DNA from 2 places in the Pseudomonas sp. XP2 genome. Region 2 is predicted to be linked to the other one. Evidence: predicted binding sites of a transcription regulator. Region 2 holds the regulator's gene; the other holds the start of a gene.
What was found. The regulator FliA, encoded in region 2, starts transcription of late flagellar genes. The targets are predictions, from matches to a motif close to CTAAAGTTTNNNNNNNNNNNGCCGNTAA.

Region 1 (10,305 bases), on a different contig from region 2:
GGCCTACGATTGGATCGCTGTTGCTGCTGTATGGCGTTGCCGGGTTCATGGGTAACATTTTCGCGGGCTACGCTGCCAACCGCAGCGTGCGGCATACCCTGATGCTGGTTGCGCTGATGATTGCTGTCAGCACCGCCCTGTTCCCGCACTTCGCCACCGGCATGACGGGCGCTGCCATGCTGATCGCGCTGTGGGGCTTCGCTTTCGGTGCGTTCCCGGCCTGCGCCAACATCTGGATGTTCGTGGTGGCACCTAAGGATGTTGAACGTGGCATGCCGCTGTTCGTAGCCATGTTCCAGGTGATCATTGCGCTGGGCTCTTTCTTCGGCGGGCAGGTGGTCGACCATATGGGCACGGCGGTGCTGTTGAGCCTGGCTACCGCGTTGGTGGGCTGTGGTTTTGTCACCGTGCTGGTGCTGGGGCGCAACGTGAGCAATAACCTTGCTGCGCAGCCGGGCTGAGCAGCTCGGCACCGAGGCGCCGCAAGTACAGCGCCGGCTTCGGCCCACGCTGTACTTGTACCAGCGACTGTCTCGCAAAAAACGTGAAACCTAGCGCGGTCATTGTGGGCGCAACTGTCTTGTTCAACTTCTAAAAGCTGGCGCGATCCCTGTGGGAGCGGGCTTGCCCCGCGAACACGGGCGAAGCCCGTGCCATCCACGGCGGTGTCTTCTTCGCGGGTGAATCCGCTCCCACAGGACTGGTGGCAGGCAGGCTTATCCCACGCCAGGTTCATCCCGCTCGGGCCGCCGTGGTTGCCTGCCGCAAATCACCGGAACCTCCGCGCCGCGAGCCCTGGCCAGCAGTTCCTCTGTGTCATCGCCCCCGGGCAGTGCAAGCAACAGATCAGGGCGACTGTCGTTAAGCATGAACAGGTTGCGCAGGCGTTCGGCCTGCTTGCCGTGCAACTGCCAGTTCGGCGGGTAGCGCACCAGATCGGCACCGTGCTCACGTGCCCAGCTTTCGATCTCGCCGCCCAGGAACTGGCTGCCACCGTGGATCAACACCCGGATCGGCCGCTGGCGCTGAACGTCATCCAGGGCCTGGCGGCAGCGCCGGGTGTCGGCATAGTTGCGTCCCGCACAGATCAGTACTCGCATGCTCTGCTCTCCTCGCCTGGCTCAGAACCACTGCCCGAAGCGGCGGATGTAAAGGGTCTTCATCCCTTGCGCGACCACGCAGTAGCCCAGCAGGGTAGCAACCAGCCAAGGGAAGTATGCCCATGGCAGCGGCACCAGGCCCACCATCGCGCCCACCGGCGAGAACGGGATGTAGATACCGAATGCCATCACCAGCCCCGTTGCCAGCACCACCGGCAGCGCAGCGGTGCTTTGGAAGAACGGCACCTTGCGGGTGCGCAGCATGTGCACCACCAAGGTCTGTGACAGCAACCCTTCGATGAACCAGCCAGACTGGAACAGCGCCTGCATCTCGACGCTATTGGCGGCGAACACAAACCACATCAGGGCAAAGGTGGTGATGTCGAAGATCGACGAAGTAGGGCCGATCCACAGCATGAAGCGGCCGATGTTGCGGGCGTCCCATTTGCGGGGCTTGCTGAGAAACTCCTTGTCCATGCGGTCCCACGGCAGCGACAGCTGGGAGAAGTCGTACATCAGGTTCTGCAGCAGCAGGTGGATCGCCAACATCGGCAGGAACGGAATGAACGCACTGGCCACCAGGACCGAGAACACGTTGCCAAAGTTGGAACTGGCAGTCATGCACAGGTACTTCATGATGTTGCCGAAGGTTTCGCGGCCTTTGAGCACCCCCTCCTCCAGTACCATCAGGCTTTTTTCCAGCAAGATGATATCGGCCGACTCCTTGGCGATGTCGGTGCCGCTGTCCACCGAGATACCGACGTCGGCATCGCGCAGGGCGGCGGCGTCGTTGATACCGTCGCCGAGGAAGCCGACCGTGTGACCATTGGCCTGCAGGGCCTTGAGCACACGTGATTTCTGCAGCGGGGTGAGCTTGGCGAAGACAGTGCGTTCCTCGACCTGAAGCTTCAGGGTGGTGTCGTCCATGCGCTCGATGTCCTGGCCGAGCAGTGGCAGGCCTGGCTCCAGGCCCACCTCACGGCAGACCTTACAGGTAACCACCGGGTTGTCGCCGGTCAGCACCTTCACCCGCACCCCCATGTCACGCAGGGCGGCAATGGCCGGGCCGGCAGTTTCCTTGGGTGGGTCGAGGAAGGTCAGGAAGCCCTGGATCACCAAGTCGCGCTCATCGTCGGTGTGGTACTGCGCCTTGCCTTCGGCCGACGGGATCTCGCGGGTGGCGACCACCAGCACGCGGAAGCCGTCCTGGTTGTAGGCATCGGCGCTGGCCAGAAGCTGCTGGCGGCGGAGCGGGTCCAGGGTAACGACACGGTCGCCCTCCTGCACATGGGTGGCGATGGCGAGCATTTCCTCGACCGCCCCCTTGCTTACCAGCAGGTGATCGCCAAGTGCATTTTTCACTACCACGGACAGGCGACGGCGGATGAAGTCGAACGGTAGTTCGTCTACCTTTGCGTAAGCGTAAGGCACCTGGAACTGGCTGTCCTGGCCAGCAAAATGCAGCACGGCCTGGTCCATCAGGTTGCGGATGCCGCTTTGGTGGTGGCTGTTGAGCCAGGCCAGTTCAAGGATATGCCGATCGCGCTGGCCATCGAAGCGCACGTGGTGTTCGAGGATGATCCGGTCCTGGGTGAGCGTGCCGGTCTTGTCTGTGCACAGTACGTCCATGGAGCCCAGGTTCTGGATGGCGTTCAGGCGCTTGACCACCACCTTGCGCCGGGCCATGGCCACAGCGCCCTTGGCCAGGTTGGCACTGACGATCATCGGCAGCATTTCAGGGGTCAGGCCCACTGCCACGGCAAGCGCGAAGAGGAAGGCATCCCCCCAGTCGCCCTTGACCACACCGTTGATCATGAACACTACCGGTACCATCACCAGCATGAAGCGGATCAGCAGGCTGCTGACGCTGTTCACGCCGCGATCGAAGGCGGTCTGGCTGCGGGAACCGGCGATGGCCTTGGCCAGCGAGCCGAAATAGGTACGTCGGCCGGTGGCGACCACCACAGCGCGCGCGCGGCCGCTGACGACGTTGGTGCCCATGAAGCAGATGTTTGGCAGCTCGAGCAGGTTGTCCGGGTTGGCGCCATGCCCGGTGGCGGACTTCTGGGCGACATTGCCCAAGGTGTCGTACTTCTCGACCGGCAGCGCTTCGCCAGTGAGCACCGCCTGGCTGATGAACAGGTCGCGCGATTCAAGCAGGCGGATATCGGCCGGGATCATGTCGCCTGCAGATAGCTGCACGATGTCGCCGGCCACCAGTTTGTCCATGGGCACTTCGCGCAGGCGCGGGGCCTGCCCGACCTGCTCGCGGCGTAGCACGGTTGCGGTAGTGCGCACCATTGCCTTGAGCGCGTCGGCGGCCTTGTTCGAGCGGTATTCCTGCCAGAAGCGCAGCAGGCTGCTAAGGCTGACCATGGTCATGATGATGATGACCTTGGTCAGGTCGGCGTCGTCCGTTTCGCCTGCGCTGACCGGCAGCCAGTAGTCGGTGACGAAGCTGATCCCGGCCAGAATCAGCAGTACATAGATGAACGGGTTATGCAGGGCCTTGAGCAATTGCACCAAGGCGTGGGGTTGCGGATCGTGGGCAACCTGGTTGGCCCCATCGCGCTCCAGGCGCTTGGCAGCTTCGTGCTCGGTCAGGCCCTGCTCGCTGGCATCGAGGTTGGCGAGGGTAACGGCCAGGCCATTGCGCGCTTCACGGGCGGCGCGGGTAGACAGGCGAGTTTCGCGTTCGGCCTTGGCCGATGAGGTGTTGCGGTGTTTGACAGTCATGTTGCTGTGCTCCTGCCGCTGCGGCGGCACGACACACAGACGTTTCACTCAGCCAGTGAACGAAGGCATGTCGGGTCGCAGAAAAATGCTGGGTTTTTCCGACAGTTGTCTGTCCGCTGCCGAGGGTCGGAAGTTGTGTCGGCAGCGAACTTTCTACTCGCGCAGTCCATGGATTGATTCCTTTTCATAAACACGGGGCAATAGTTACCCGGCAAACTTTCAACTTAGTAAGTTCGGGAGGGAAGATACCGCTGAATATCTTTTATTCAGTGAGAAGTCTGGGGGCTCAAGCGGGCATGAAGACGCGCCAGCGGCCCGCATCTACTTGGGGGCTCCTGGCTGTCGTCAGGGTACCCGTGCAGGCGGCACGGCCGGGCACGGGCCAGCTGCGGCGCAAGGCCGGCGAACAGGCGGTGTGAAGCGAATGAAGTGAGGTTCATGAGCTTGCCTCCAACCGGCAGACACCGGTGGCGGCAAGTCACGACGGAGCATCAGGCTCTGGCGCGGCTTGCCCGACCAGGGTGTCGGGACCGGTGTTCCGGTTCAAGTGCCTGACCAGGCCATACGGCAGGGGTCAGGCAGCGACTAGATACTGTGTCCATTGAATTCTTCAGTGAATGGAAAAAAGGCCCTTTCTCGGGGCGATCGAACTTTATTCAAGGGTAGTATCGAAGTCAACCCGCAAGGGGAACTTTAAATAAGTTTCACCCACTTTTAATGTAACAACGATCAGGTGCGAGTTTTACGCCCGTCGCCCGGCTACCCTTACACCCTGAACCGCCCCACCAATGCCGTCATCTCCCCCACCAGCCCCGACAGCGCCTTGCTCGCCTCGCTGGTCTGCTGCGCTCCTGTCGCCGAGTTGATCGACAGCTCGCGAATGTTCAGCAGGTTGCGGTCCACTTCCCGCGCCACCTGAGCTTGCTCTTCGGCCGCACTGGCGATGACCAGGTTGCGCTCGTTGATTTCGCCAATCGCACTGTAGATACCTTCCAGCACCTGCCCCGAGGCCAAGGTCACGTCCAGTGTCGACTGGGCGCGGTTGGTGCTGGCCTGCATCGACGCCACCGCCGCCTCGGTGCCCGCCTGCACGCGGCCGATCATCTGTTCGATTTCCTGGGTCGATTGTTGGGTGCGGTAGGCCAGCGTGCGTACCTCATCTGCCACCACCGCAAAGCCGCGCCCGGCCTCACCGGCGCGGGCCGCCTCGATGGCAGCATTGAGTGCCAGCAGGTTGGTTTGCTCGGACACCGAGCGGATCACTTCCAGTACTTTGCCGATATCCCGGACCTGCCCCACCAATTGCTCCAGGTGCGCACTGCTGGTCTGGATCTCGCGGGTCATGGCCTCGGTGCCATCGATGTTGTCGCTGACTTGCTGGCGGCTTTGTGCGGCCAGCTGGTTGGACTCGCTGGTGGTTTGCGATGTAGTGATAGCGTTGCGCGCAACTTCCTCCACGGCCGTGGTCATTTCGGTCACAGCAGTAGCTGCCTGCTCCAGCTCCTGCCCCTGCTGACGCAGGTTGCTGGCGCTTTCCTCGGTAACCGCGTTCAACGCAGTGGCGGCTGCGTCCAGCTGCCGGGCACAGTGGTTGATCTGCCCCAGGGTGTCGCGCTGGCTCTGCTGCATACGCTGCAGTTCATGGAATAGCTGGCCGATCTCGTTGTTGCCCTGCCCTTGCACCGGCACGCTCAGGTCACCACCGGCAATGCGCTGGAAGTGCCGACCGGCTTCACGCAGCGGATGCAGCACTCGCTGGGCAATGAAGGCCCAGCACAGTGCAGCCAGCAGCAAGGTCACCCCTAGCAGCCCCAGGCTCAGCATTTGTGCACGCGCCAGACGACGGTCTGACTCCAGCATGATCTGCTGGCCACGTTCGCTCAGTACGCCAACCAGCTGCTGGCGTAGCGCTTGCAGTCGGCCCATGGCATTGCCGGCATCGATGTTGACCTTGAAGTACTGCTCCAGCGAACGCTGGCGGGTCGCTTCGCGCTGCCCGGCTACCGCCTTGGCATATTCGGCAAAGGTAGCCTGCAGCTCGGTTGCCAGCGTGCGAAGGGCTGGCTCGCGGACATTTTCAACGAACTCGTCGACCAGCTTCTGGCTCTTGTCGTTCAGCTCGACTGACAGCGCCATGCGCTTGCCTGCACTCTCGTCATGGCCGCCCAACTGCTCGATGAAGCCCGAGGACACATTGGCGCTGGAACGGATTGCCATCAACAACGCATTGTTCAACCGGTCCGACTGGTGTGCGGTCTGGTCCAGTTCGGTGATCTGCTGACCGCTGCCCACGGCTGCCCGCCAGGCACTGACGGTGGAAAACAGCAGGGTCAGGCTGAACAACGACAGCACCCAGAACATTCCGGTACGTATCTTGAGGTTGGCAAGCATGCGGGCAGTACTCCTTATTGGCACCACTTCTGGTCGAAATTCGACGGTGGGTGTGCTGCTATCGGAGGTACCGGCGCAGGCTTGAGGCGCAGGAAGCAGGTTATGGGCGATAACCGAACAGATGTTGCCGGGCGCAGGCTGCGCCGCGGCCAACCTCAGCGATCGAGGAAATTGACTACCGTCTGCGCGAAGGCCTGCGGTTGGTCCAGCATGACGAAGTGGAAGCTGCCATCGATACGTTTGAAGCTGATGTTTCGCGTCCCGGCATAGGCGTTTGCGAAGGTTGCATCGACGCTGGTAGCGGGTATGCCATACAAGGGGTCATAGGCATAGACGACCTGCACCGGCGCCTGGATATCGCCAAGCTCCGGGCGCAGGTCGGTGGTCATCAGTTCATAGGTAGCGTCGGCTACCGCCTTGCGGTCCGAGCGCAGCGCGGCCTCTACCAATGCGGGCCTGGCCGCAGCGGTCTTGGCCAGCCGGTCAATGGCCGCACGCTGCATGGCTTCGGCCTGCGCTGCCGGGGCCAGCAGCATCCCATCACGGAATGTGGCAGCCTGGGGTGCAGCCGTTTCGGCAGTGGCCGTGGGGTCCATCAATAACGTGTAAAACGGCAGCGCATCGACAACCATCAGCCGCCCGACCTGCTCCGGGTGGCGTGCGCCAAGCATCAGCGCCACCTCACCGCCCAGCGAATGGCCAATGATGGCCGGCGCCTCAAGGCGCTGGCTACGGATATAGTCAGCAACCGCCTCGGCTACAGGAGCGGCCACGCGCCCGTCCACAGCGGGCACGGCAGGCGAACCGGCAAAGCCTGCAACCTGCACAAGGTGCAGGCGATGCTGCTGGCGCAGTGTGCTGGCGAGCCCCGCCCAAACCTCACGGGAAGAGGCCAGCCCGGGGATCAGGATGACGTCCGGCCCGGTGCCCTCGACCTTTACCGAAATACGTTCGCCCGCTACAGGCACTGGCTGGCTTGGCGCAGCCAATGCCGAGCCCAGCGACAAGCTGGTCCCGATTGCTGCAAGCAGGGTGCGTATGCGCATGGTCGCCATTCCTTTGACTTCAACGGAGAAAAGCCCGCCACTATAAAGCGCACGGCAACCCATGGGAAAACTATCATTTGCAACCCGCTGCGCTGCACCGTTAAAGTCGTGGCCTGGGCGCCGGCTGCGCCTGCGGTCCGCGCAAAGGGGTTGCCCGAGCCATGCTTCACTCCATTTCCATACCAGCTCCCGGCTTGTCGGCGGACCGAGCCCCAAAGGAGTTGGCATGCCCGCCATCAATGCTTCCCGCCACCACGGCTTGCTCGACCTGCCCGCCTTGCGCAAACGCGCCAAGCGCTTGCTGACCGAACTGAAAACCCACCAAGCCGACGACACCCGCGAGCAATTGCGCACGCTTGGCCTGCCCGGCCCCGACTACCGGCTTGCCGATACCCAATGGCTGGTGGCCCGCGAGGCCGGTTTTGCCAGCTGGCCCAAGCTCAAGGCCCATGCCGATGCCGTGGCTTTTGCAGCACGCCACCCCGGTTTTTCTGCCGATGACGAGGCTAACGTGCAGCACTGGCGCTGCGGCAACGACATCGCCCACAGCTTGCGCACCGCCGGGTTTGCCGGCGCTTTCCAGATGTTCGACGACCCCATGGTGATGGGGCCTGTACCGGCACGGCCTGATGAGCAGTACTGGCAGGTTCGCAGCGCCTACGTTCAACAAGCGTTCCGGCTGAGCCCCCAAGACCTTGAACAGCGCCAGGCAGCACAACGTAGCGCATTGGCAGGGCTTAACCGCGACAGCGAAATTGTGCTGTGGTGCGAGGCCGACGCTTACGACCAGCTGTTCCTGATTCGCGTACTCGCCAGCCTGCCTGGCCTGCCGCGTCGGCTGGAGCTGATCGAAATTGACCAGGTGCCCGGCATCGAGCGCTTTATCGGCATTGGGCAACTGGCCCCCGACCTGCTGGCTTGGTTGTGGCCGCAACGTCGCGCGCTGGGTGAGGATGCATTCGCCCTGGCCCGCGAGGCATGGGCGGCCTACACCGCACCCAATCCAAAAGGCTGGGCGAGCCTCGCTGGCCACGCACACCCGGCCTTGCCGTTGCTGGGCGGGGCATTGGCGCGCCAGCTGCAGGAGCTACCGGGGGCACATGACGGTTTGAGCCTTACCGAACGCCTGCTGCTGCGCGTGCTGGCTTCACGCGGCGCGCTACCGGCCGGCCGCGTGTTTGGCCAGTTGATGATGCAGGATGACCCGCTGCCTTACCTCGGTGACCAGATGTTCCATGTGCTGCTGCAGCCGTTGATCCACGCGCCACACCCGCTGCTGGTTGAAGGCCCGGGAGAAGCTTGGGCGCAGCGACTGCTGCGGCTGACGCCGCTTGCCGAGCAAGTGCTTGCAGGCAAGGCCCACTGGCTGGATCACAACCCTGCGCAGCGCTGGGTTGGCGGGGTGCTGGTGGATGCGGCTGACAGGCCTTGGGTAGTGACCGAACAAGGCGAGGTGTGGCAACGCCGATAACCTGCTCAACCGCAGGGCCGCTGTGCGGCCCTGCGCCGGCAAGCCAGCTCCCACCTGGACCGCATTGACCTCAGGTCTTGCATGAATGCTGTGGGGGCTGGCTTGCCGGCGATGAGGCCAGTCCAGGCGGCACCAGACAATTGAATCCCCGTGGTCGTGACATCACCTTTCTGCTGCCTGCGCCAGGCGCTGGGTGGCCTGCCGGAGCTCATCGACATCCAGCGAAGCAAAACCCAGGCGCAAGGCATTCTCGGCATGACCAAACGGCGAGAACTGGCGACCGCTGCGCACCACCAGGTCCAGCTCCAGTGCCTTGTCGACCAACTGATCCACATTGATCGTGTCGGCAAACCGCACCCACAGCGCCAGCCCACCTTCCGGCTCCTGCACGGTAATCTGCTCGCCAAACGCATCGTGCAGGCAAGCCAACAGGGTCTGCCGACGCCGACGGTACTCGCGGTTGACCCGGCGCAAGTGCTTCTTCAGCTCGCCATCATTGATCAAGTCCGCCAGCATCCGCTGCATCACCGCATCGCCCTGCCCCAGGGTCAGCGTCGCCCTGCGCTCCAGCACTGCCGTTACCTCCACCGGTGCGACGATATAACTGCAACGGAACGTGCTGCCCAAGGGCTTGGACAGTGTGCCGATGTAAATCACATGCCGCTGCTGCCGGTCGCTGGCCAAAGGCAGATAGGGCCGCCCGGAAAAGTGGTACTCGTAATCGTAGTCTTCCTCGACCACGCAGAAATCGTGCAGCCGCGCCAGCTCCAGCAACTGCTGCCGGCGCCCGGCTGGCAAGCTGACCGTGGTCGGAAACTGGTGATGGGGCGTCAAATACATCATCCGCACCTTGTGCTGCCGGCACAGGGCATCGATCTGGTCCACCCGGCAACCCTCATGGTCCAGGTCCACGGTCACCAGTCGGGCCCCCAGCTGGCGGAAAATCTCCCACGCCGGCGGATAACTCAGGCGCTCGACCAGCACCGCATCCCCCGGCTTGAGCAACACGCTGGCCAACAGTGATAGTGACATCTGCACACCCTGGGTCAGGCAGATATGCTCGGCGCCAACGTTCAGGCTGCGGTTGTGCCTGAGCATGTCGGCCAAGGCGGCGCGCAGGTAGAGGCTGCTGCAATCACTGCCGTGGCGCACGCTGTTGCTGGCAAAGCTGTTGCGCAGGGCATTGCGGTAATAGCGATGCAGAACAGCCTGGGGCAGCAGGCGATGGTCACAGGCACCGTTGTCGAAGAACAAGGCCTCTGGCCGCCCCTGCTGCGCTGCCGCCCGTTCGTTTGCCTCGAAATAGGCAACGGCGGGCTCCTCTGGCAGCGCCAAGGCGAAGGAGCGCGAGGCGGCGGGCGCCGTGATTGTGCCAGTCGCCAGCTGCTGGCTGACGAAGGTACCCCGGCGCTGCACGCTCTGCAGCCAGCCTTTGGTTTCGGCTTCCTCATAGGCAAGGATCACCGTTTTGCGGTTGACGTTCAGCAGTTGCGCCATCTCCCGCGTGCCCGGCAACGGCGTGCCAGGGCGCAGGCGGCCCTCGCTGATCGCGGCCACCAGG
Region 2 (10,305 bases):
TGCCGACGACAGCTCCCAGTTGGTCGGGTACTGTGCCGTGCGGATCGGCAGGTTGTCGGTGAAGCCTTCGACATGCACCGGGTTGGCGAATGGCTTGAGGATGTTTGCCACCTTCTCGATGATGGCAAACGCCTTGTCGCTGGGCATGGCATCGCCACTGCCGAACAACAGCGATGAATTCAGCTCGATCTCGATCCACAGCTCGTTGCCGCGCACGGTCATCTGGTTGCTGTTGATCAGGTCGCCAAAGGCATCGCGCACGTCATCGCTGATGGTTTTCAACGGGTCGACCTGGGTCGCCGCCAAGCCCGCTTCGGTCTGCTCGCTGTCTTTGACCAGCGGCTCTGCCGGGCGCACGCTCAACGGCTGCTCATCGCCAATAGGGATCGGTTTCATGCTGCGCTCAGGGTCGTTGAACACCCCGAGCAAGGCCTGGGAAATGACCTTGTACTTGCCCTCGTTGATCGAGGAAATCGAGTACATCACCACGAAAAAGGCGAACAGCAAGGTGATGAAGTCAGCGTACGACACCAGCCAGCGTTCGTGGTTTTCGTGTTCCTCGGTATGACGACGGCGACGCATGGGTTACTCCATGAAGCCTTGCAGCTTCAACTCGATCGAGCGCGGGTTTTCACCCTCGGCAATCGACAACAGGCCTTCGAGCAGCATCTCGCGGTAGCGCGACTGGCGCATGACGTTGGCCTTGAGCTTGTTGGCGATCGGCAGCAGGATCAGGTTGGCGCTGGCCACGCCGTAGATGGTGGCGACAAAGGCCACGGCAATGCCGTTGCCCAGCTGCGAAGGGTCAGCGAGGTTGCCCATCACGTGGATCAGGCCCATCACCGCACCGATGATGCCGATGGTCGGCGCGTAGCCGCCCATGCTCTCGAATACCTTGGCAGCCTGGATGTCACGGCTCTCCTGGGTCAGAAAGTCGACTTCAAGGATGCTGCGGATGGCTTCTGGCTCAGCGCCGTCCACCAGCAATTGCAGGCCTTTGCGCGCATACGGGTCGGGCTCTGCATCGGCCACGCCCTCAAGGCCCAGCAGGCCTTCCTTGCGCGCGGTCAGGGTCCAGTTCACCACACGGTCGATACCACCCGCCAAGTCTACCCGCGGCGGGAACAGTATCCAGCGCAAGATCTGCAAGGCGCGCTTGAAGGAAGACAGCGGCGACTGCAACAAGGCTGCCGCCAGGGTGCCACCCAGCACGATCAGCGCCGCCGGGCCATTGACCAGCGCGCCGACATGGCCACCTTCCAGAAAGTTGCCACCGACGATGGCGACAAAGGCGAGAATCAGGCCGATCAGGCTGAGGACGTCCATCAGACGCAGGCCTCCACCAAGTGCTTGCCGATTTCGTCCAGGCTGTAGACCGCATCGGCCAGGTTGGCCTTGACGATGGCCATGGGCATGCCATAGATCACGCAGCTGGCTTCATCCTGGGCCCACACGGTACTGCCGCCCTGCTTGAGCAGGCGTGCACCTTCACGGCCATCGGCGCCCATGCCGGTGAGCACCACCGACAGCACCTTGTCGCCGTAAGACTTTGCTGCCGAACCAAAGGTGATGTCCACGCACGGCTTGTAGTTCAGGCGCTCGTCACCGGGCAGGATCTTCACGGTGCCACGGCCGTCGATCATCATCTGCTTGCCGCCGGGGGCCAGCAGGGCCAGGCCTGGGCGCAGCACGTCGCCGTCCTCGGCTTCCTTCACGTTGATGCGACACAGCTTGTCCAGGCGTTCGGCAAAGGCCTTGGTGAACGCCGCCGGCATGTGCTGGATCAACACGATCGGCGCCGGGAAGTTGGCAGGCAGCTGGGTCAATACCCGCTGCAGGGCCACGGGGCCGCCCGTGGAGGTGCCAATGGCCACCAGCTTGTAGGGTTTGCGCTTGGGGGCTGGCGAGTGCGACGCCGCCGGGGCAGCTGCACGGGCCGGCGCCGCAGGACGGGCTGGCGCGGGGTTGGCGAAACTGCTGGCGGGCGCAGGGCTGCTGGCCGGCACCGGCGCGGCGGCCGGTGCCGTCCTGGCATAGCTGCCCAGGCGGCGGTTGCTGCGCGAAAGGGTATGCACCTTCTCGCACAGCATTTGCCTGACCTTGTCGGGGTTGCGCGAAATGTCCTCGAAGTTTTTCGGCAGGTAATCCACCGCGCCAGCATCCAGCGCGTCGAGGGTGACGCGAGCGCCTTCGTGGGTCAGCGAGGAAAACATCAACACCGGCGTCGGGCAGCGCTGCATGATATGCCGCACCGCGGTGATGCCGTCCATCATGGGCATCTCGTAGTCCATGGTGATGACATCGGGCTTGAGCGCCAGCGCCTGGTCGATTGCTTCCTTGCCATTGGTCGCGGTACCCACTACCTGGATCGTCGGATCCGCCGAGAGGATTTCCGAGACGCGGCGGCGGAAGAAACCGGAATCATCCACCACCAGGACCTTGACTGCCATAAACACTCCATTAGGCGGCGCAACCCGCCAGGGTGCGCCACCGAAATCAAATACGCCGTGCGGCGTAACGCTTGAGCATGCTCGGGACATCGAGAATCAACGCGATACGACCGTCACCGGTGATGGTGGCCCCGGACATGCCCGGGGTGCCCTGCAACATCTTGCCCAGCGGCTTGATTACCACTTCTTCCTGGCCCACCAGTTGATCGACGACAAAGCCGATGCGCTGCGTGCCAACCGACAGGATCACTACGTGGCCCTCGTGCTGCTCTTCGTGCACCTGGCCCTGTACCAGCCAGCGCTTGAGGTAGAACAGCGGCAGCGCCTTGTCGCGCACGATCACCACTTCCTGGCCGTCGACCACGTTGGTGCGCGACAGGTCGAGGTGGAAGATTTCGTTGACGTTGACCAGCGGGAAGGCAAACGCCTGGTTGCCCAGCATCACCATCAGGGTGGGCATGATCGCCAAGGTCAGCGGCACCTTGATGACGATCTTCGAGCCCTGGCCCTTGGCCGAGTAGATATTGATCGATCCGTTGAGCTGGGAAATCTTGGTTTTCACCACGTCCATGCCCACGCCACGGCCAGACACGTCGGAAATCTCGGTCTTGGTCGAGAAGCCCGGGGCGAAGATCAGGTTGTAGCAGTCCGATTCACTCAGGCGCTCAGCGGCATCCTTGTCCATCAGGCCTTTTTCCACGGCCTTGGCACGCAGGATGTTCGGGTCCATGCCCTTGCCGTCGTCAGAGATCGACAGCAGGATGTGATCACCTTCCTGTTCGGCCGACAGCACCACACGGCCGGTGCGGGCCTTGCCAGAGGCTTCACGCTCATCGGGCATCTCGACACCATGGTCGACGGCGTTACGCACCAGGTGCACCAACGGGTCGGCCAGGGCCTCGACCAGGTTCTTGTCCAGGTCAGTCTCTTCGCCGACCAGCTCCAGGTTGATCTCTTTCTTCAACTGGCGGGCAAGGTCGCGCACCAGACGCGGGAAGCGGCCGAACACTTTCTTGATCGGCTGCATGCGGGTTTTCATCACCGCCGTCTGCAGGTCGGCAGTGACCACGTCGAGGTTGGACACGGCCTTGGACATGGCCTCGTCGCCGCTGTTCAGGCCCAGGCGTACCAGGCGGTTACGCACCAGCACCAGTTCGCCGACCATGTTCATGATTTCGTCCAGGCGCGCGGTGTCAACGCGGACAGTGGTTTCCGCTTCGCTGACGGCATGCTTCTCTGCTGCCGGAGCCGATGCACGAGGGGCCGGCGCAGGCTTGCTGGTGGCCGCGGGTGCGGGGGCAGCAGGGGCTGGCTTGGCGACCGGCTGGCTGTCGGCCTTGGCTTGAGCAGGCGCTTGCACCTTGGCAACAGCCGGGGCCTCGACCGCAGCAACGTCACCACCAAACTTGCCCTTGCCGTGCAACTGGTCCAGCAGGGCCTCGAACTCGTGCTCGCTGATTTCGTCGCTGGCGGCGCTGTTGTCAACCGCGACCGGCGCCGGCGCGCTGGCGGCAGGCAAGGCATCGGCCTGGAATGTGCCCTTGCCATGCAACTGGTCGAGTAACGATTCGAATTCTTCGTCGGTAATTTCGTCGCTTGCCGCGTCTGCAGGCACGGCGACCGGCTGTACCGCGACTTCGACACTGAACTGGCCTTTGCCGTGCAACTGGTCGAGCAGCGACTCGAATTCGGCGTCAGTGATTTCGTCACCTTCGCCACTGCCAGCCTCGCCTTGCATCTGCTCGTCGACCGCGGCTTGCGCCTTGACCGCATCGAGCGAGTCGAGCAACTGCTCAAACTCGCTGTCGGTGATGTCCTGTTCATCGGCAGGGGCCGTGGCCGCAACCGGCGCCTCGGCTGACGGTGCCGCTGCAACAGGCGCTTGGGCAACCTCGGCGCCACCGGGTTCGGCCAGCCGCGACAGGGCCGCCAGCAGCTCGGGCGTGGCCGGGGTAACCTCGGCACGCTCGCGCACCTGCCCGAACATGCTGTTGACCGTGTCGAGTGCCTCAAGCACCACATCCATCAGTTCCGCATCGACCCGGCGCTCACCTTTGCGCAGGATGTCGAACACGTTCTCGGCGATATGGCAGCACTCCACCAGCTCGTTCAGCTGAAGGAAGCCGGCGCCCCCTTTTACAGTGTGGAAACCGCGAAAGATCGCATTGAGCAAGTCGGCATCGTCGGGTCGGCTTTCCAGCTCGACCAGTTGCTCGGACAGTTGCTCAAGAATTTCGCCGGCTTCTACCAGGAAATCCTGGAGGATTTCTTCATCGGCGCCGAAGCTCATCAAACGTGCTCCTTAAAAACCCAGGCTGGACAGCAAATCATCGACATCGTCCTGACCGGACACAACGTCTTCACGCTTATCGGCATGAATCTGCGGACCTTCACCCCGAGTCGGATGTTTTTCTAGATCTTTTTCTGCGCGCAGTTGATCGTGGTCATGCTGGATACCGGCAAAGCGGTCGACCTGGCTGGCCATCAGCACCAGTTTGAGCAGGTTGCTTTCCACCTCGGTCACCAGCGTGGTGACGCGTTTGATCACCTGCCCGGTCAGGTCCTGATAGTCCTGAGCCAGCAGAATGTCGTTGAGGTGGCCGGCAACCTTGCGGTTACCTTCAGCGCTGTGCGTGAGGAAACTGTCGACGCGTTTGACCAGGTCACGGAACTCCGGCGCTGCCACTTCGCGGCGCATGAAGCGCTGCCAGTCGGTACTCAGGGCCTTCGCTTCGCTGGCCAGGTCGTTGAGCACCGGGGTGCTTTCCTCGACCAGGTCCATGGTGCGGTTGGCCGCACCCTCGGTCAGCTTGACCACGTACGACAGGCGCTCGGTAGCGTCGGTTATCTGCGACACCTCCTCGGCCTGTGGCATGGTCGGGTCGATCTGGAAGCTGACGATAGCGCTGTGCAACTCGCGGGTCAGCTTGCCGACCTCCTGGTACAGGCCACGGTCGCGAGTCTGGTTCAGCTCATGAATCAGCTGTACCGCCTCGCCGAAACGGCCCCGCTCCAGGCTTTCGACCAACTCCTGGGCATGTTTCTTCAGGGTCGATTCGAACTCCCCCAAAGACGTTTGTGATGAATCCATGGCGCGCCCCCTGACGTGACTCAGCCGTTGACGCGTTCGAAGATCTTCTCGATCTTTTCTTTGAGCACCTGGGCGGTGAACGGCTTGACCACATAGCCATTGACGCCGGCCTGGGCCGCTTCGATGATCTGGTCGCGCTTGGCCTCGGCAGTCACCATCAGTACCGGCATGGTTTTCAGCTTTTCACTGGCACGCACTTTACGCAGCAGGTCGATACCGGACATGCCGGGCATGTTCCAGTCGGTCACCAGGAAGTCGTAGTGGCCGTTTTCCAGCATCGGCAGCGCCGTGGTGCCATCGTCGGCTTCTTCGGTGTTGGTGAAGCCCAGGTCACGCAACAGGTTCTTGATGATCCGCCGCATCGTCGAAAAGTCGTCAACGATGAGGATTTTCATGTTCTTGTCCAATTAGACCTCCAAGCAGTCTCAAACGCGCCCGGCCGACCGGGCACGCACTCATTCAATTCGGTACAACGTGGAAAACGCACGTGGAAAACGACTGCAACGACCCCGGGCTCAACGTGCCCGCCATTCCCCCAGGCGGCTACGCAGGCGCGCGGCACATTGGCTGTGCAACTGGCTGACCCGCGATTCGCTGACCCCAAGCACCTCGCCGATTTCCTTGAGGTTCAGCTCTTCGTCGTAGTACAGCGCCAATACCAGGCGCTCACGCTCCGGCAGGTTGGCAATGGCCTCGGTCAGGGCAGCCTGGAAGCGTTCGTCCTCAAGGCCACGTGCAGGTTCGACGTGGCCACTGGCGCCATCCTCATGCAGCCCTTCGTGCTCGCCGTCCTGCAACAGGTCGTCAAAGCTGAACAGGCGGCTGCCCAAGGTATCGTTCAAGATCCCGTAGTAATCATCGAGACTCAACTGGAGTTCGGCAGCAACTTCATGATCTTTAGCGTCTCGACCGGTTCTGGCTTCAACGGCACGCATCGCGTCACTGACCATGCGGGTATTGCGGTGCACTGAACGCGGTGCCCAGTCGCCCTTGCGCACCTCGTCCAGCATGGCCCCGCGGATGCGGATGCCGGCATAGGTTTCAAAGCTGGCGCCTTTGCTGGCGTCATACTTGTTGGCCACTTCAAGCAGGCCGATCATGCCGGCCTGGATCAGGTCCTCGACCTGCACGTTGGCCGGCAACCGCGCCAACAGGTGGTAGGCAATGCGCTTCACCAGCGGGGCGTAGCGTTCGATCAGCTCGTACTGGCCGTCTTTCGCTGCCCGGCTGTACATCTTGAAGCCGCTGGCATTCATAGCACGGGTCCCGCGCTGGTGGGCTGCACCAGACGCTCGACAAAGAACTCCAGGTGACCGCGCGGATTGGCCGGCAGCGGCCAACTGTCAACCTTCTGGGCAATCGCCTTGAAGGCCAGCGCGCACTTGGAGCGTGGGAACGCTTCGTAGACGGCGCGCTGCTTCTGCACCGCCTTGCGCACGCACTCGTCGTACGGCACGGCACCCACGTACTGCAGGGCCACATCGAGGAAGCGGTCGGTGACCTTGGTCAGCTTGGCGAACAGGTTGCGCCCTTCCTGCGGGCTCTGCGCCATGTTGGCCAGCACACGGAAACGATTCATCCCGTAGTCGCGGTTGAGCAGTTTGATCAGGGCGTAGGCATCGGTGATCGAGGTGGGCTCGTCACACACTACCAGCAGCACTTCCTGGGCGGCGCGAACGAAGCTGACCACCGACTCACCAATCCCCGCTGCAGTGTCGATCACCAGCACGTCGAGGTTGTCGCCGACTTCACTGAACGCCTGGATAAGACCGGCATGCTGGGCCGGGGCCAGGTGCACCATGCTCTGGGTGCCCGAGGCTGCGGGGACGATGCGCACGCCGCCAGGGCCCTGCAACATCACGTCACGCAGCTCACAGCGCCCTTCGATGACATCGGCCAGGGTACGTTTGGGGGTAAGGCCCAGCAACACGTCGACGTTGGCCAGGCCCAGGTCGGCGTCCAGCAGCATGACCCTGCGGCCAAGCTCGGCCAGCGCCAGGGACAAGTTCACTGAAACGTTAGTCTTGCCGACGCCACCTTTGCCACCGGTCACGGCGATCACCTGTACGGGATGCATGCTACCCATGTCTGTTCTTTACCTTGTCTCGCTGGGACTCAGGCCACACGTGGGGCAATTCTGCGTACCCCTTGGCATAGCTACTTTGCACACGCTTCATGGTCAACCCGCTCGCCGGGGGTTGTGATAGAGATCAGCGAACATGTCGGCCATGGCCTCTTCGCTGGGCTCGTCCTGCTGCTGCACATTGACCGCACGGGAGACCAGCTGGTGGCCGCGCGGCAGGTGCAGGTCGTCAGGAATGCGCGGGCCATCGGTCAGGTAGGCCACGGGCAGTTCATGACTGATGGCAAGGCTCAGCACATCGCCAAGGCTTGCCGTTTCATCCAGCTTGGTCAGGATGCAACCGGCCAGACCACAACGTTTGTAGCTGTGGTAGGCGGCGGTCAGCACCTGTTTCTGGCTGGTGGTGGCCAGCACCAGGTAATTCTTCGCGGCAATGCCACGCCCGGCCAAGGTTTCCAGCTGCATGCGCAGTGCCGGGTCGCTGGCCTGCAGGCCGGCGGTATCAATCAGCACAACGCGCTTGCGCAACAGCGGTTCCAGCGCCGCGGCCAGGGACTGGCCCGGGTCGACGTAGGTCACTGGCACGTTGAGGATGCGGCCCAGGGTCTTGAGCTGCTCCTGCGCGCCGATACGAAAGCTGTCCATGCTCACCAGCGCCAGGTTCTGCGCGCCGTACTTGAGCACGTAGCGGGCAGCCAGCTTGGCCAGGGTAGTGGTCTTGCCCATGCCGGCAGGGCCGACCATGGCAATCACCCCGCCCTCTTCGATCGGCTCGATTTCCGGCATTTCGATCATCCGCGCCAGGTGCGCCAGCAGCATGCGCCAAGCCTGGCGAGGCTCTTCGATCTCGGTGGTGAGGTCCAGCAGCTCACGGGCGATCGGCCCGGACAGGCCGATACGCTGCAGACGGCGCCAGAGATTGGCCTGCTGTGGCTTGCTGCCTTGCAGCTGGTTCCAGGCCAGCGAACCGAGCTGCACTTCCAGCAACTCGCGCAGGCCCGACAGCTCGGAGCGCATCGCATCGAACAGGCGCGGGTCGACCGGCGCGGCAGCCGGGGCAGCGGCGGGCTCAGGGGCATCGACGTGCGGCTCGATCAACGGCTCGGCGGCCGTCAGCGACTGCCCGGCAAACAATTGGCGGTTGTTGTCGCTGCTGTCCTGGCGGTGGTCCAGCTCGGCCTGGGCGGTAGCGATGCGCGTGTGGGTCTTGCGCAGCTCTTGTTCCAGCTCGGCGTTAGGCACGCGCGGGGCCAGGGCGGACAGCTTGTAGTCCAGCGCGGCCGTCAGTTCGACACCACCGGCAATGCGGCGGTTGCCAATGATCGCGGCATCGGCGCCCAGCTCGTCACGGACCAGTTTCATGGCCTGACGCATATCGGCGGCGAAAAATCGCTTAACTTGCATTATCCACTACCTCAGCCGTTAGGGCCCACGGTGGCAACGATGGTGACTTGCTTGTTGTCCGGTATTTCCTGATACGCCAGCACATGCAAATTCGGTACAGCCAGGCGACCGAAACGCGACAGCATGGCGCGGATCGGGCCGGCGACCAGCAGGATGGCCGGCTGGCCCTGCATTTCCTGACGCTGGGCCGCTTCGATCAGCGAACGTTGCAGCTTCTCGGCCATGCTCGGCTCCAGAAGAACACCATCTTCCTGACCCTGCCCGGCCCTTTGCAGACTATTGAGCAAAATCTGTTCCAACCTTGGCTCCAGGGTAATCACTGGCAGCTCCGACTCAACGCCGACAATGCTTTGCACGATGGCGCGACACAATCCGACGCGCACCACCGCCACCAGCGCGGCGGTATCTTGACTCTTGCCGGCGTTGTTCGCGATGGCTTCGGCAATACTGCGAATATCGCGCACCGGCACCTGTTCCGACAACAGCGCTTGCAGCACCTTGAGCAGGCCCGACAAGGAAATGACACCGGGCACCAGCTCTTCTGCAAGTTTAGGCGATGCCTTGGACAGTACCTGCAGCAGTTGCTGAACCTCTTCGTGGCCGATCAGCTCGTGACAGTGCTTCTGCAAGATCTGGTTGAGGTGGGTGGCCACCACGGTGCTTGCGTCGACCACGGTGTAGCCCAGCGACTGCGCCTGTGAACGCTGGCCGACATCGATCCACACCGCCTCCAGGCCAAACGCCGGGTCGCGTGCGGCAATGCCGTTGAGGGTGCCGAACACTTGCCCAGGGTTGATCGCCAGCTCCCGGTCCGGGTAAATCTCCGCTTCGGCCAGGATTACCCCCATCAGGGTCAGGCGATAGGCGCTGGGCTGCAGGTCGAGGTTGTCGCGAATATGCACGGTGGGCATGAGGAAACCCAGGTCCTGGGACAGCTTCTTGCGCACACCCTTGATCCGCGCCAGCAACTGGCCGCCCTGGTTGCGGTCGACCAGCGGGATCAGCCGGTAGCCGACTTCCAGGCCGATCATGTCGATGGGCGTCACGTCGTCCCAGCCCAGTTCCTTGGTATCAAGCGCGCGCTGCGGCGAGGGCAGCAGGTCTTGCTGCCGCTGCGCCTCCTGCTGCGCGTCCAGCTTGGCCTTGTGCTGCTTCTTCCACACCAGGTAGGCACCGCCACAGGCCAGCAGGCCAAGGCCGAGGAAGGCCACGTGGGGCATGCCAGGCACCAGCCCCATGACGATCATCAGCGCGCCGGACACCGCCAGCGCCTTGGG

Region 1: a site for FliA is predicted at 6,286-6,313, ahead of ACK1VC_RS19540 (methyl-accepting chemotaxis protein). Genes of this name have one in related genera too.

Annotation. Positions count from the first base shown of each region.
Region 1 is NZ_JBNRIK010000019.1:46,207-56,511, reverse strand. It holds gene ACK1VC_RS19555 (MFS transporter) at 1-461, shown strand, start outside; gene ACK1VC_RS19550 (DUF2493 domain-containing protein) at 717-1,100, opposite strand; gene mgtA (magnesium-translocating P-type ATPase) at 1,122-3,836, opposite strand; gene ACK1VC_RS19540 (methyl-accepting chemotaxis protein) at 4,602-6,227, opposite strand; gene ACK1VC_RS19535 (alpha/beta fold hydrolase) at 6,383-7,273, opposite strand; gene ACK1VC_RS19530 (DUF1835 domain-containing protein) at 7,500-8,744, shown strand; gene pdxR (MocR-like pyridoxine biosynthesis transcription factor PdxR) at 8,907-10,305, opposite strand, start outside.
Region 2 is NZ_JBNRIK010000007.1:76,773-87,077, reverse strand. It holds gene motD (flagellar motor protein MotD) at 1-582, opposite strand, end outside; gene ACK1VC_RS10480 (flagellar motor protein) at 586-1,326, opposite strand; gene ACK1VC_RS10475 (protein-glutamate methylesterase/protein-glutamine glutaminase) at 1,326-2,450, opposite strand; gene ACK1VC_RS10470 (chemotaxis protein CheA) at 2,497-4,740, opposite strand; gene ACK1VC_RS10465 (protein phosphatase CheZ) at 4,753-5,541, opposite strand; gene ACK1VC_RS10460 (chemotaxis response regulator CheY) at 5,562-5,936, opposite strand; gene fliA (RNA polymerase sigma factor FliA) at 6,057-6,797, opposite strand; gene fleN (flagellar synthesis regulator FleN) at 6,794-7,627, opposite strand; gene flhF (flagellar biosynthesis protein FlhF) at 7,721-9,028, opposite strand; gene flhA (flagellar biosynthesis protein FlhA) at 9,040-10,305, opposite strand, start outside.